DNA from 4 places in the Thiocapsa bogorovii genome. Region 2 is predicted to be linked to each of the others. Evidence: predicted binding sites of a transcription regulator. Region 2 holds the regulator's gene; each other region holds the start of a gene.
The links. Region 2 encodes sigma-54, which starts transcription at its own class of promoters, with help from an activator protein. Its sites were predicted from a motif close to TGGCANGNTNCNTGCTT; they were not measured.
Positions count from the first base shown of each region.

Region 1: a site for sigma-54 is predicted at 1,773-1,789, ahead of urtA (urea ABC transporter substrate-binding protein). Genes of this name have one in related genera too.
Region 3: a site for sigma-54 is predicted at 2,069-2,085, ahead of nifV (homocitrate synthase). Genes of this name have one in related genera too.
Region 4: a site for sigma-54 is predicted at 1,526-1,542, ahead of glnA (glutamate--ammonia ligase). Genes of this name have one in related genera too.

Region 1 is NZ_CP089309.1:2,465,736-2,469,038, forward strand. It holds gene urtB (urea ABC transporter permease subunit UrtB) at 1-212, opposite strand, end outside; gene urtA (urea ABC transporter substrate-binding protein) at 399-1,700, opposite strand; gene LT988_RS11185 (cache domain-containing protein) at 2,014-2,430, shown strand; gene LT988_RS11190 (helix-turn-helix domain-containing protein) at 2,480-2,815, opposite strand; gene LT988_RS11195 (LysR family transcriptional regulator) at 2,982-3,303, opposite strand, start outside.
Region 2 is NZ_CP089309.1:3,097,057-3,100,359, forward strand. It holds gene lptB (LPS export ABC transporter ATP-binding protein) at 56-772, shown strand; gene LT988_RS14015 (RNA polymerase factor sigma-54) at 955-2,439, shown strand; gene hpf (ribosome hibernation-promoting factor, HPF/YfiA family) at 2,470-2,805, shown strand; gene LT988_RS14025 (PTS sugar transporter subunit IIA) at 3,041-3,303, shown strand, end outside.
Region 3 is NZ_CP089309.1:4,073,424-4,076,726, forward strand. It holds gene LT988_RS18050 (hypothetical protein) at 324-866, opposite strand; gene nifV (homocitrate synthase) at 888-2,036, opposite strand; gene LT988_RS18060 (2-oxoacid:acceptor oxidoreductase subunit alpha) at 2,262-3,303, shown strand, end outside.
Region 4 is NZ_CP089309.1:2,826,339-2,829,641, reverse strand. It holds gene glnA (glutamate--ammonia ligase) at 1-1,299, opposite strand, end outside; gene LT988_RS12795 (cation diffusion facilitator family transporter) at 1,779-2,933, opposite strand; gene glyQ (glycine--tRNA ligase subunit alpha) at 3,255-3,303, shown strand, end outside.

The DNA of each region.
Region 1 (3,303 bases), 630 kb from region 2:
AACAGGCCTGCCGCGCGGGGGTCGCCGTCAACGGCGATCGCCTCGACTGCGGCCTGCTTCACATCGAACGACCGGTCGCTGAGATCGGTCAAGGCCTTATCGAGCTCACCGGCCGCGCTGCCGAGCGGCAGCCAGGCCAGAATGAAGAAGCCATAGACGAGGCCAAGGCCCGCAAGGCGTGGGTGTCGTCGCGATCGGCTTGTCGCACTCATGGGCATCTCGATACTCGCTGCGCTCGCACTCGACCCAAGGAACCGCGACGAACACCGGGGGGGTTCGACGCTCGAAAACACTGCATTAGAGACTTGAACCGCGTCCAACGCCGCACGCCTGGAGTCACTCCAAGTCAAGCCATCGGCCTGATCCGTGCATACCGCGCCGGACGCGATTCAACAGCGCTATTGCGTCTGAGCCCCGATACAGGTCTTGGTCACCGTGTTGAAGTTGCCGCACATGGTCGGCGGGGTCCAATCGGCGGTGAGGTCCTTGGAGCCTTCGAGGAAATCCGACCAAGCGTCGCCCGGAACCTCTTCTTCGGTTTCCCAGACCACGGCGAACTGTCCATCTTCCTGAATCTCGCCGATCAGCACAGGTTTGGTGATGTGATGATTCGGCAGCATCTTGGCGGTCCCGCCCGTGAGGTTCTTGGTCTCTAGGCCGATGATCGCGGCCCCCACCGCGTCGGGGTCCGTGGTGCCGGCCTTCTCGACCGCTTGCACCCAGAGATCGAACCCGATCTTGTGCGCCTCCATCGGGTCGTTGGTCACGCGCTTGTCGTCTTTGGTGAAACCATGCCAGGTTTCGATGAAGCTGCTGTTGGCAGGGTCGTCGACGCTCATGAAGTAGTTCCAGGCAGCGAGATGGCCGACCAGCGGCTTGGTGTCGATGCCCGAGAGCTCTTCCTCGCCCACGGAGAAGGCGACCACCGGGATATCCTCGGCCGAGACGCCCTGGTTACCCAACTCTTTGTAGAAGGGCACATTGGCGTCGCCGTTGATCGTCGAGACCACGGCGGTCTTCTTGCCTTCGGAGCCAAAGCGCTTGATATCGGCGACGATGGACTGCCAATCGGAATGACCGAAAGGCGTGTAGTTGATCATAATGTCCTCTTCGGCCACGCCGTTTTGCTTAAGGTAGGCCTCGAGGATCTTGTTGGTGGTACGCGGATAGACATAGTCGGTTCCGGCGAGCACCCAACGCTCCACCCCGAGCTCGTCCTTCAGGTAGTCGACCGCGGGGATCGCTTGCTGATTGGGCGCAGCACCCGTGTAGAAGACGTTCTTCGAGGACTCCTCGCCCTCGTATTGCACCGGGTAGAAGAGCAACCCATTCAGCTCTTCGAAGACCGGCAGCACGGACTTGCGGGACACCGAGGTCCAGCAGCCGAACACCACGGCGACCTTATCTTGAGTCAGCAGCTCGCGTGCCTTCTCGGCGAACAGCGGCCAGTCCGATGCGGGGTCGACGACAACCGCCTCAAGCTGTTTGCCGAGCAGTCCGCCCTTCTTGTTTTGCTCGTCCACCAGCATCAAGACGGTGTCTTTCAGTGTCGTTTCACTGATGGCCATGGTGCCCGAGAGCGAGTGCAGGACCCCGACCTTGATGGTGTCGTCCGCGGCGTGTGCCACGGAACCAGCGGCGAGGCCGACGGCCAGGCCCGTGCCGAGCAAGATCGATCTAATCGGGTCGTGTCTAAGCATACGTTCTGGCTCCTGTTCATCGTGAGTGAGGTGAGTGATGGATGCGCGGACGAGGATGTCCGGCAGCACTCAAAGCAAAATGCCCGCCACAACGTCCGCCTCATGTTTGGCGGCCCCGCACGCGACTGCAGGTGGAGAGAGCGCACCGGTTTGGTGCGGATGGCGCATGAAAGGGGGCACACAACCGCGCTCGCCGCGCCAAGATCGAACAACCTGGATCCAGGTCGAGATCTGTACTATCGTCGATGCCGCAAAACCATAGAAACAACAGAGGAGAGGGAGAATGCACAAAATCGTGCTTGCAGTCGCTGCAATGGTCCTGACCGGCAGTGCAATTGGCGCCGATATGGCTTCGCCGGAGGAAGCGAAAGCCATGTCTCAGAAAGCTCAGGCGGCCGTCAACGACATGGGAAGCGAGAAGGCCTTTGCACTCTTCGCCACGTCGGACGGTGACTTCCAGGATCGCGACCTTTACGTCTTCTGCATGGACATGGACGGCGTCATGCTGTCCCACGCGATCAAGCCGGAGCTGGTCGGCAAGAATCTGCTCGACTTCGACAAGTACGGCGACACGCTGTTCAAGAACATGATCGCCGTTGCGAGCAGCACGGGCGAGGGTTGGGTCGACTACAACTGGCCATATCCCGGCACCGAGGAGATTCGCGAGAAGACCAGCTATGTGATGACCAACGACGAGGGCTTCTTCTGCGGAGTCGGCGCCTACAAATAAGGGTTAAGCTCGAATCCGAGGGCATGCCGCCCTCGGCGGCATGCTGCCTTCAGTCCGCGACGAAGCCGGACTGGTCCGAGGCAACCTTCGTGATCGTCGCCTTCCCTCGCTCGTCGGCCTGCCGAAAGTATTGGACGAGCTCCCGCTCGCGGGCCGAGAGAGGATCCGTGTCGTCGAGACAGAGGAGGTACGTTGGAGTCACGGTACCGAGCGCAACCGCAAGCTCTTGAGCCTCTTCGAGACCCATGCGGCGAATCCCCTGCTCATAGTTGCTGATGCGCGATTTCGAGAGCGATTCGGTACGACCGGAAAGCTCCGATAAGCTCAGCTTCTGATCTTGGCGGGCAGCGCGCAGGCGCTGCCCGATGCGTTTTGTGAGATCCATAGTTGTTTGGCTCTTCTCACCTGATGTCAGTGGTATTCGGTTGGTTTTCAGCGTGCGCCAATCCTGATAGGACGCAGCACATTCGCTCTGCATGCGAGGGCTAAAACACGGTATGTCGCCCCCGAAAAGCTCTCGGCGCCCTCCTCTGCAGCCGAACGCCTGGCCATTATCCCAGATATGCATCTTCCCATTCTTCGACATCGCCCACGGTTTGAGGTTGCGGTTCCACGACTCGGTCGGCAAACGCTCGATCAAGCGTCTTGATGAAACACTTGGTCTGGGGCGACAAAAATTTTCCGCGCCTCTGTACAATCCCGTAGCTGCGCTTCGGAAAATACTGAGATAGCGGGATTCTACTCAAGTTTTCGTCACCCGTCAGACAGACATCGGTGACGATCGAGATACCCAAGCCTAATTCGACATATTTCTTGATGACCTCCCAGCCTCCAGCCTCCAAAGTGACCCGGTAGGCCAGGTTGTGTTGCTTG
Region 2 (3,303 bases):
ACATGAAAACGACGCGTTTCACTCTGGACGCGGTTTAGGGTCGGGCTCGACGACGCTGCGCGCGGAGCATCTGAAGAAGAGCTACCGCGGACGCCAGGTCCTGCGGGACGTCAGCGTCGGTGTGGATGCCGGCGAGGTCGTGGGCCTGCTCGGACCGAACGGCGCGGGCAAGACCACCTGTTTTTATCTGATCGTCGGCCTGATCCCGGCGGACGAGGGCCGTATCGCGCTGAGCGGGCAGGACATCACACTAAAACCGATGCATGCGAGGGCACGCTCCGGCCTGAGCTATCTGGCACAAGAGCCCTCCGTGTTTCGTAAGCTCAGCGCGCGCGACAACATCCTGGCCATCCTGGAAACACGCCGCGATCTATCCCGGGCCGACCGTAACCTGCGCTGCGAGCGCCTCCTCGAAGAGTTGGGAATCGCCCATGTCGGTGGATCGCTTGCGCTGAGCCTCTCCGGCGGGGAGCGGCGCCGCCTGGAGATCGCACGCGCGCTCGCGGTCGACCCCCTGGTGATGCTGCTCGACGAACCCTTCGCCGGGGTCGACCCGATTGCCGTCGGAGACATCAAGGCTATCGTTTCGCATCTGCGCGATCGCGGGATCGGCGTACTGATCACCGACCACAACGTGCGCGAGACGCTCGATATCTGCGACCGCGGTTACATCATCAGCTCGGGGTGCGTCATCGCGGCAGGCACCCCCGCCCAGCTCTTGGCCGATCAACAAGTGCGCGACGTCTACCTGGGCGCAGATTTCTCCATGTGAGCGCAAGCCCGCCACTTCACCGGCACGCGCATCCGTTGGATGCTCTTTCCGAGATGTTGGGTGTAAGATGGCCGGCATGCCTCGGCTGATGACGCCTTCACCGGACTCAAACGGCTGGAATCGAGCAGAATTGGCCATGGCCGCTACCTGATCGAACACATCGAAAAGCGCATCCGCGATCCATGAAGCAATCCATCCAGCTTCGGCTCGGCCAACACCTGACCATGACGCCTCAGTTGCAGCAGGCGATCCGTCTGTTGCAGCTCTCGACACTGGAGCTCCAGAAGGAGATTCAGGAGGCGCTGGACACCAACCTCATGTTGGAGGAGGGCGACGAAGCGGACCGATTCAACGTCGGCGAGCAGCCGCAAACGGGCACCATCCAGAGCGAGGATATCGAAACACCGCGCCTGGCGGTCGAGCAAACCGTCGACCGCGAGATCCACGCCGAATCCAACGAGATGCCCGACGAGCTGCCCGTCGACACGCTCTGGACCGATGTCTTCGACTCCTATCTGCCGAGCACGTCGCACGGATCCGACGACGGCTCGGACTACGATCCCTTTGCCCAACAGAGTCGCCCTCAGACCCTGCTCGACCACCTCGCTTGGCAGCTCAACCTCTGCAGGCTGAGCGAGCGCGACAATATGATCGCCCAAGCGGTTATCGATTCGATCGACGCCGACGGCTATCTGCGCATCGATATCGACGAGCTGCTCCTGACCGTCGACCATCCCGAGATCAGCGCAGAGGAGGTCGAGGCGGTTGTTCACCGCATTCAATCCTTCGACCCCCCGGGCGTGGGTGCGCGCAATCTCCCCGAGTGCCTGCTGATTCAACTGAGCCAGCTGCCTGCCCAAACGCCTTGGCGAAACGCTGCGATGGCGATCTGCCGCGACGGGTTCGAGTATCTGGCGAAGCGCGACGTCGCTTCCCTGGTCCGTCAGCTGAAGGAATCCGAGGAAGCCGTTGCCGGAGCGCTGGCCCTGATCCGACGTCTCAATCCGCGACCCGGAAGCCTGATCGCCGGCGCACCGGCCCAGTATGTCGTTCCCGATATCTTCGTGCGCAAACGCGAGGGCCGATGGTCGGTCGAGCTCAATCCCGAGTCAATGCCTAAACTCAGAGTGAACGCCGAGTATGCGCGCCTGATCCGGCGCGCCGATCAAAGCGCGGACGGCGTCACCTTGAAGAGCCATTTGCAGGAGGCACGCTGGTTCATCAAGAGCCTGGCCAGCCGCAACGACACGGTGCTGCGCGTCGGGGCGAAGATCGTCGAGATGCAGCAGGAGTTCTTCGAGCACGGAGACGAGGCGATGAGACCGATGGTTCTGCGCGATGTCGCCGAGGCTTTGGAGCTTCACGAGTCGACCGTATCGCGAGTGACGACACAGAAATACATGCACACGCCGCGGGGAACCTTTGAATTCAAGTATTTCTTTTCCTCGCACGTCAACACCGCTTCTGGCGGGGAATGCTCGTCGACCGCGATCCGTGCCCTAATCCGCAAGCTGATCGCCGGCGAGTCCGCGAGAAAGCCCATGAGCGACAGCAAGATCGCACAAGAACTCGCCGATCAGGGGATCAATGTCGCGCGGCGAACCGTCGCCAAGTACCGCGAGGCCATGGGGGTTCCACCCTCAAACGAGCGCAAGCGCCTGGATTAGCAGGCACTTTGAACAATAAGGAGTCAGCAGATGCAGATCAATTTGACGGGTCATCACATTGACGTCACCGACGCGCTGAAGGGCTACGTCGACACGAAGTTCGAGCGGCTTGCGCGGCACTTCGACCACGTCATCAACGCGCACGTCATTCTCAGCGTCGAGAAGCTCGCCCAAAAGGCCGAAGCGACACTGCATATCAACGGCAACAAGCTCTTCGCCGACTCGGTCCATGAGGACATGTACGCTGCGATCGACGGTTTGATCGACAAGCTCGATCGCCAAGTGCTTCGCCACAAGGAGAAAAAGAACGATCATCGCGCTACGAGCCCGAAGATCAGCGAGGGCGAAGAACCCGATCAGATCTGATGCACCAGGCGTCGCGAAGGCGCCTCCGAGACCCCCGATGGGCGCTCTTGCCCGTCGGAGGCATGATACGAACGGGATCGGTGAGGGTTGGCAGGCGGAATCGCCGACCCCGTCCAGACATCCGAGGATTCTCAGGATCCATGATCACATATTCTCGCCCGCCATCGCTGCGCGGGCCCCGTTTCAAGAGCCAGCCGAAGCGCCCGTTACCCGCGGCGCACGGGAGCCGATACCGATGCTCAGCCCGGAACTGATCAACGAGGCCCGAATCGGTCAGGGGCTTGAGATTTCCAGCAAGAAGCGCTTGCTCGAGACCCTTGCCGAGCTGCTCGCCAACGACCATCCGCGCTTGAGTACGGAGAACGTCTTCGAGCGCCTCCTCGAGCGCGAACGCCTCGGCAGCACCGGTCTCGGACACGGCGTGGCCCTGCCTCACGCGAGGATCAAAGAGGTCTCGCAGGTGATCGGGGCTTTCGTACAAACGACTCGGGGGGTCGA
Region 3 (3,303 bases), 980 kb from region 2:
GGCATGATTGAGTCGCGGGTCTTTCTCACAAAACCGGGCGGTAGGGTGGACGAGCGAGAGTGAAGTCCACCGAGCCTCATGCCGGCGCCGGTGAACTGCGCTGCGCTTGTCCACCCTACCCATCGTCCTGACTTGTTCGCCAAGCCGGCGCTCGCATCGCTTGGCGCGGAGCGCCACGGGGCATGCGTGACACCGCAGAGCGGTTGTCACGAGTTTCATCTCTGAAAACTCTTTTCGATCCCTAAACCGCGTCCGGCACGATCCGACCGAGTTGCACCGAGCGTCTCGGTACGCTCGGCATCTCCCGTCGCACAGGACGCGGTTTAGCCCTTGAAGTACCGCACATTGTCGCCCGCGCCCTTGAGCGCGGATCGCGTCACCGCGGAACGCGCCATCGCATGCAGCTCGCCGATGCCGAGCCGATCGCTGGTGTCGACCTCGGCGATCTTTTCGAAACGTTTCAGTGCGCCCGCTGCGTCGCCGAGGCGAAACAGGAGGTATCCGGAGCCTTTCAACGCCAACAGCAGGAATCGCGTCAAGCTCATCGAGATGAGCACCGACTGCCCGAGATCGGCCTCGCGCAGGTCCCGCCAGTCGGTCGGTAGGTCGAGCCTGGCCGCGGTCAGCGCGATCGCACGGTCGGCCGTGATGAGGGCCTCGCGATATCTGTGCCGGTAGTAAAAATAGCGATAGAGCGCGACCAGGACGGTCAGGTGTTCCGGTTGGAGAAAATAGGCGAGCAGCAGCCGATCCTCTGCGGTGTCATCGCCGTAGCCTTCCGCCGCCTCGTCGAGGAGCCGCTCCACATCCGGCGAGACAGGCTCGTCGAAATACATGGGTTCGCCGTCGAAATCCAAGAGATCCATCGTGCGCGTCTCCTTCCGAGCTTATTGAACCCGAACGGCCAGCGGATTGCCGATTTCCGCGAGGAATCCCATCAACTCCAGTGCCTCGGGCGGGCGCTTGCTTTGGGTCGCGAAGCGCCGGACCAGGGGAAGGAGCCGATCGGCGTCATCGAGATTCAGATCGAAGCAGAGCAGATCAGCGTAGGCTTGGCGAATCGCGTGCCGTCCGGAATGCTTGCCGAGCACCAGGTGATGCTTGCGCCCGACGTCGGCGGGATCGATGCCTTGATAGTTCATCGGATCCTTCAACAGACCGTCGACATGGATGCCGGATTCGTGCATGAAGGCGCCGTCGCCGACCAAGCTCTTATGCCAGGCGACGGGCTTTCCAGAGGCCCGTGCGACCAGTCCGGAAAGCTCCGCGAAGGTGTGCAGGTCGATTCCGCTGTCGATACCGTGAAGGTGCTTGAGCCCCATCACGACCTCTTCGAGCGCGGCGTTCCCGGCCCGCTCGCCGAGCCCGTGGACGGTCGTGTTGAGGTGCGTCGCGCCGCCGCGGACCGCTGCCAGGCTGTTGGCGGTTGCCAGCCCGAGGTCGTCGTGGGCATGCATCTCGATCTCGATGTCCACCATGGCGCGAAGATCGCGCATGCGCTCGTAGACCGTGAAGGGGTCCATCAGGCCGACCGTGTCGGCGAAGCGGAAGCGTCGGGCGCCGGCGTCTTGAGCGGCCTCTGCGGCGAGCCAGAGAAGCTCCGGGTCGGCGCGCGAGGCATCCTCGGCACCGACACAGACCTCGAGCCCCATGTCGAGAGCGACCCCGACCTGGTGTCGGATCTGCGCGATGACCCAGGCACGATCGCGTCCGAGCTTGCGGGTAATCTGCTGGTCGGAGACCGGGATGGACAGATCCACCATGTCGACGCCCAGGTCGCGGCATTGCGCGATGTCCGCGGGGCGCATTCGGGTCCAGACCATCAGACGTGCCGAGAGCCCGAGCGCGGCGACGGCCCGGATCGACTCGCGCTCCTCTTCTCCCATCGCAGGGATGCCGACCTCGAGCTCGCGCACGCCGAGTGCGTCGAGACCGCGCGCGATCGCGAGTTTCTCCTCGATCGAGAAGGCGACGCCGGCCGATTGCTCGCCGTCGCGTAAGGTTGTGTCGTTGATCGTGACCTGTTGCGGTTCCATGCCCGGCTCCTCGAAGATGTCGAAGACTCCTTAAGCAAACAGCAAGCCATACTTGTTTATTCATAAAATCATGAACTTGAATCTGATCGATCGTGAGGTTGGCGGGTTTCCGACATGCCTGGCCGAGGCGGCCATGTCGCACAGACAACGGCACTCGAAAAGCTTTGCGCCGATCGCGCCTTTGCGGTTCCAATAGACAGTGCGATGACAACGAGCGGATTGCGGATGACCGAACGACCCACCCTCGCCGGGGGCGCCACCCTCGCCATCACGGGCTCCGGCGGCAGCGGGGCGGTCACGGCGGGTCTCATCCTGCTCGCCGCGGTCGGTCGCGCCGGCTATTTCGGCCTGCTCGGCCGCTCGGCCGGTCCGCAGATTCGCGGCGGCGAGTCCGCGGCCATGCTGCGCTTCGGGCCGCAGCCGATCGAGTGCATGGGTGATCGCTTCGACCTGCTCGTGGGATTGGACTGGGAGAACGTCGCCCGCTTTGCCGACGAGCTGCCCCTCGATCGCAACAGTCTTATCTTGACCGACGCGCAGGCCGGGCCGATCCCCGAGATCCTCGTCCGCTCCGGCGCGCAGGTGCGAAGCCTGCCCTGGAAGGCGCTCGCCGATGCCGAGACGGAAGGCCGGGTGAACATGGTCGCGCTCGGTATGGTCGGCGCGATGCTCGGGCTGCCGCTGGACGCACTCGAAGCCGGCGTTCGTGCGACGCTCGGCGGCAAGGGCGGCCGCATCCTGACCCCCTCCTTGGATTGCGTCCGCTCCGGGTATGCGGCAGCTGCCGCTGCGCCCGTGCCATCAACCACGCTTCACCCAGCCGTCGCGCGCTGGAACATCAGCGGCAACGAGGCCGCAGGGCTGGGCGCCGTTCGCGGCGGGGTGCGATTCGTGGCCGCTTATCCCATCACCCCGGCGAGCGAGGTGCTGGAGTGGCTGGCACCCCGCTTGGAGCTGCTGGGCGGGTCGTTGCTCCAAGCCGAGGACGAGCTGGCCTCGATCAACATGATCATCGGCAGCTCGTTCGGCGGCGTGCCCTCGCTGACGGCGACCTCCGGCCCGGGTCTAAGTCTTATGGTTGAGGGCTTGGGTCTTGCCGTGGCGAGCGAGACCCCGGTCGTGGTCGTCAATGTCCAGCGCGGCGGTCCTTCGACCGGCATCCCGACCAAGTCAGAGCAGTCCGATCTCAACATCGCGCTTTACGGCCTGCACGGCGACGCCCCGCATCTCGTCCTGGCGGCTTTAGGGATTCGCGATTGCATCGACA
Region 4 (3,303 bases), 270 kb from region 2:
GAAGACGCCGCCGGCGGTGAGGTATTCCCTGTCCTTGTCCAGATAGTCCAAGGCCATATCCAGCGAGTGACAAACCGTCGGGATGGCCTTGGCCTCCTCGTGCGGCAGATCGTAGAGATCCTTGTCCATGGCATCGCCCGGATGAATCTTGTTTTGGATACCGTCCAGACCGGCCATCATCATCGCAGCGAAGGCCAGGTAGGGATTGCAGGTGGAATCCGGGAAGCGTACCTCGATGCGACGGCCTTTGGGGCTGGCCACATAAGGAATGCGGACCGACGCGGAGCGGTTGCGCGCGGAGTAGGCGAGCATCACCGGTGCTTCGAAGCCCGGCACCAAACGCTTGTAGGAGTTGGTGGACGGGTTGGTCAAAGCGTTGAGGGAGCGGGCGTGCTTGATGATCCCCCCGATATAGTAGAGCGCCGTGTCGGACAAGCCCGCGTACTTGTCCCCCGCGAAAATGTTCTGGCCATCCTTGCTCAGCGACTGGTGAACATGCATGCCGCTGCCGTTGTCGCCGACCAATGGCTTGGGCATGAAGGTTGCGGTCTTGCCGTAGGCATGGGCGACGTTCTGCACGACGTACTTGGTGATCTGATTCTTGTCGGCTCGGGACACGAGCGTATCGAACTGGGTCCCGATCTCACATTGTCCGGCGGTCGCGACTTCATGGTGATGCACCTCGACCGGGACACCCATTTCTTCCAGCGTCAGACACATGGCTGCGCGAATATCGTTCAGCGAATCGACCGGTGGTACCGGGAAGTAACCGCCTTTCGTGCTCGGACGATGCCCCATGTTGCCGTCGGCGAAGACGCGCTCGGAGTTCCAGCCGGCCTCCTCGGAATCGATCTTGTAGAAGGCGCCGCTCATGTCTGCGCCCCAGCGAACATCGTCGAGGATGAAGAACTCGGGCTCCGGACCGAAGTAGGCCGTATCGGCGACGCCCGTCGACTTCAGATAGGCTTCCGCGCGCTTGGCCAGGGAGCGCGGATCGCGCTCGTACCCGGTCATCGTGTCGGGTTCGAGGATATCGCAACGGATGATCAGGGTGTTTTCATCCGTGAACGGGTCCATGACTGCGGTGGACGGTTCAGGCATCAGGATCATGTCGGATGCTTCGATGCCCTTCCAACCGGCGATCGACGATCCGTCGAACATCTTGCCTTCCTTAAACAGATCCTCGTCGACCACCCTGGAGGGCATGGAGACGTGCTGCTCCTTGCCGCGAGTGTCGGTGAAGCGAAGGTCGACGAACTTTACGTCGTTGTCCTTGATCATTTTGATCACGTCTGTCATTTGGGATTTCTCCGCTGCTGTAGGTTCGGGGGAAAGATCGTGGGGCGGCGCCGTGGTAGGCCTTACGCCCTCGGATGCGGCGAGGCGGATGGGAGCCTAGCAGGTCGCCTCTCCGGCTGCACGACTCGCAGTGCGTCGGCGGGTCGCGGTGATTCGGTCTGTATGGAGTCCTCTTCGTGGGGTACGACGGAGAACGACCGGTGCTGTCGATCACCTTCCGGGCGTAAAGCATCTACCGAGCCAAGACCACGCCAAAGGGGGACTATTGCGCTTGGTCCGTGCGCGGCAACCTCTGGATGGAATCTCAATATACTGTTTTAAAAAGGTGATTTTCCGATTGGACGTGTCGGCCGACCGATCGAGCCAACGCGGTATCGATTGCACAAACACTCTTCGCACGGGCATCCGCGACTGCTCTTCCCGTCTACGCACCCTCGCAGGGCTCCTTGGAAAAAAACCGCACCGATATAGTGCGAACGCTATCCGAAAAAGATTCGGACTTCCCGAAATGCCGGTTCGTCGGCGATCGCGTTCGCGAGGCGCGCTTGTAAATCGGCCACGTCCGCACCCGTTCGGCGGCAAGCGGCCAACGGGAAATGGACCTCGATGTCGATTCCGCCCCGCAGATAGTGAAAGACCATCCGTTGACGCTCGTTCGCCTCGGGAATCGCCGACCAGAGCGAAGCTAGGCGCGCCATCGCCTCGGCCCGCAGCGGGAGCCCGACGGGAGGAGGAAAGCGATCGTCGTCCTCCGGATCGATGTGGACCGTCACGTCGGTGATCTCGTCGATCTCCCGCTTGAGTCGATGCTCCACCAAGAGACTGATCATGTGGCCCTCTGAAACGCTGACGAAGGGATCCACCAAGACATGGACATCGGCCGAAACCTGTCCGGCATAGCGGCGCGTGCGCAGCATATGGATGTCCCGCACGCCGCCGACCGAGCGAATGGTCTCCTTGACCGCGCTCAGCCGCTCGGATTCCAGCCCGGTATCGACCAGTTCGTTGATCGCCTCCCAACCCAACGCCCAGCCGATTCTTGCGATCATGATCGCGACCACGACTGCTGCGATCGCATCAAGATAGGCCAGACCGGCCATGGTCCCGGCAATTCCCACGAGGACCACCACCGAGGAGACCGCGTCAGTACGATGGTGCCAGGCATTGGCGCGGAGCAGATCCGACTTCACCCGCTTGGCGTAACCGAGGGTCCACCAGTAGAGCCATTCCTTGATGAGGATCGACCCCAGAGCCGCAAGCAAGGTCAGCGGTTCCGGCTTGAGCAATGCCTCCGGCTGAAACAGTCGCTCGATGGAATCCCAGGCGATACCGACGGCCACGGCGATGAGCAGTAATCCCAGAACGAGCGTTGCAACCGTTTCGTATCGAGCATGCCCGTAAGGATGATCGTGATCGGGACCTTGGCTGGCCCGGCGACCTGCCAACAGGACCAACAGATCAGACAAAAGATCCGAAAGCGAATGAATGCCGTCGGCTACGAGCGCTTGAGAATGACCGAAAATGCCAGCAATGATCTTCACGACCGAGAGCACGAGATTGATCGCTGCCCCGACGATTGCCGTGTAGGTTACGGCATGTCGACGTTCGGCTGACGAATCGTTGAAGGTGCGCATGGCGGTTGGCATCGAGGTTATGTTTGAAGGCCGGATCCGCGCCCGGGCATGCGGTCGGACCACCGCAATAGGGTAACAGGCGAGACCCTGATGTGCGCGGACGGGTCCTCCCGGCGATCGAATCCAGCAGCTGCGCGATGCCCTCTGGGATCGACCTATACCCTGCCCTCGCGGGTTTTTCCGGGAGCAACGCGTGCACAGCGGCGAGAATCCAGGAGCGTTGGGGCCCGACGCTGCGCTGTGGTACTGCTTTGGCGCGACCTCGCCGATCAGCGCTATACTGCCCGATTTTCGTCAACACTTGGCCGAAGGAGAACGATCTTGAATCTCGATCGAGAGGATGTCTCGACCTTTCAGGGCCTCGTTTTTG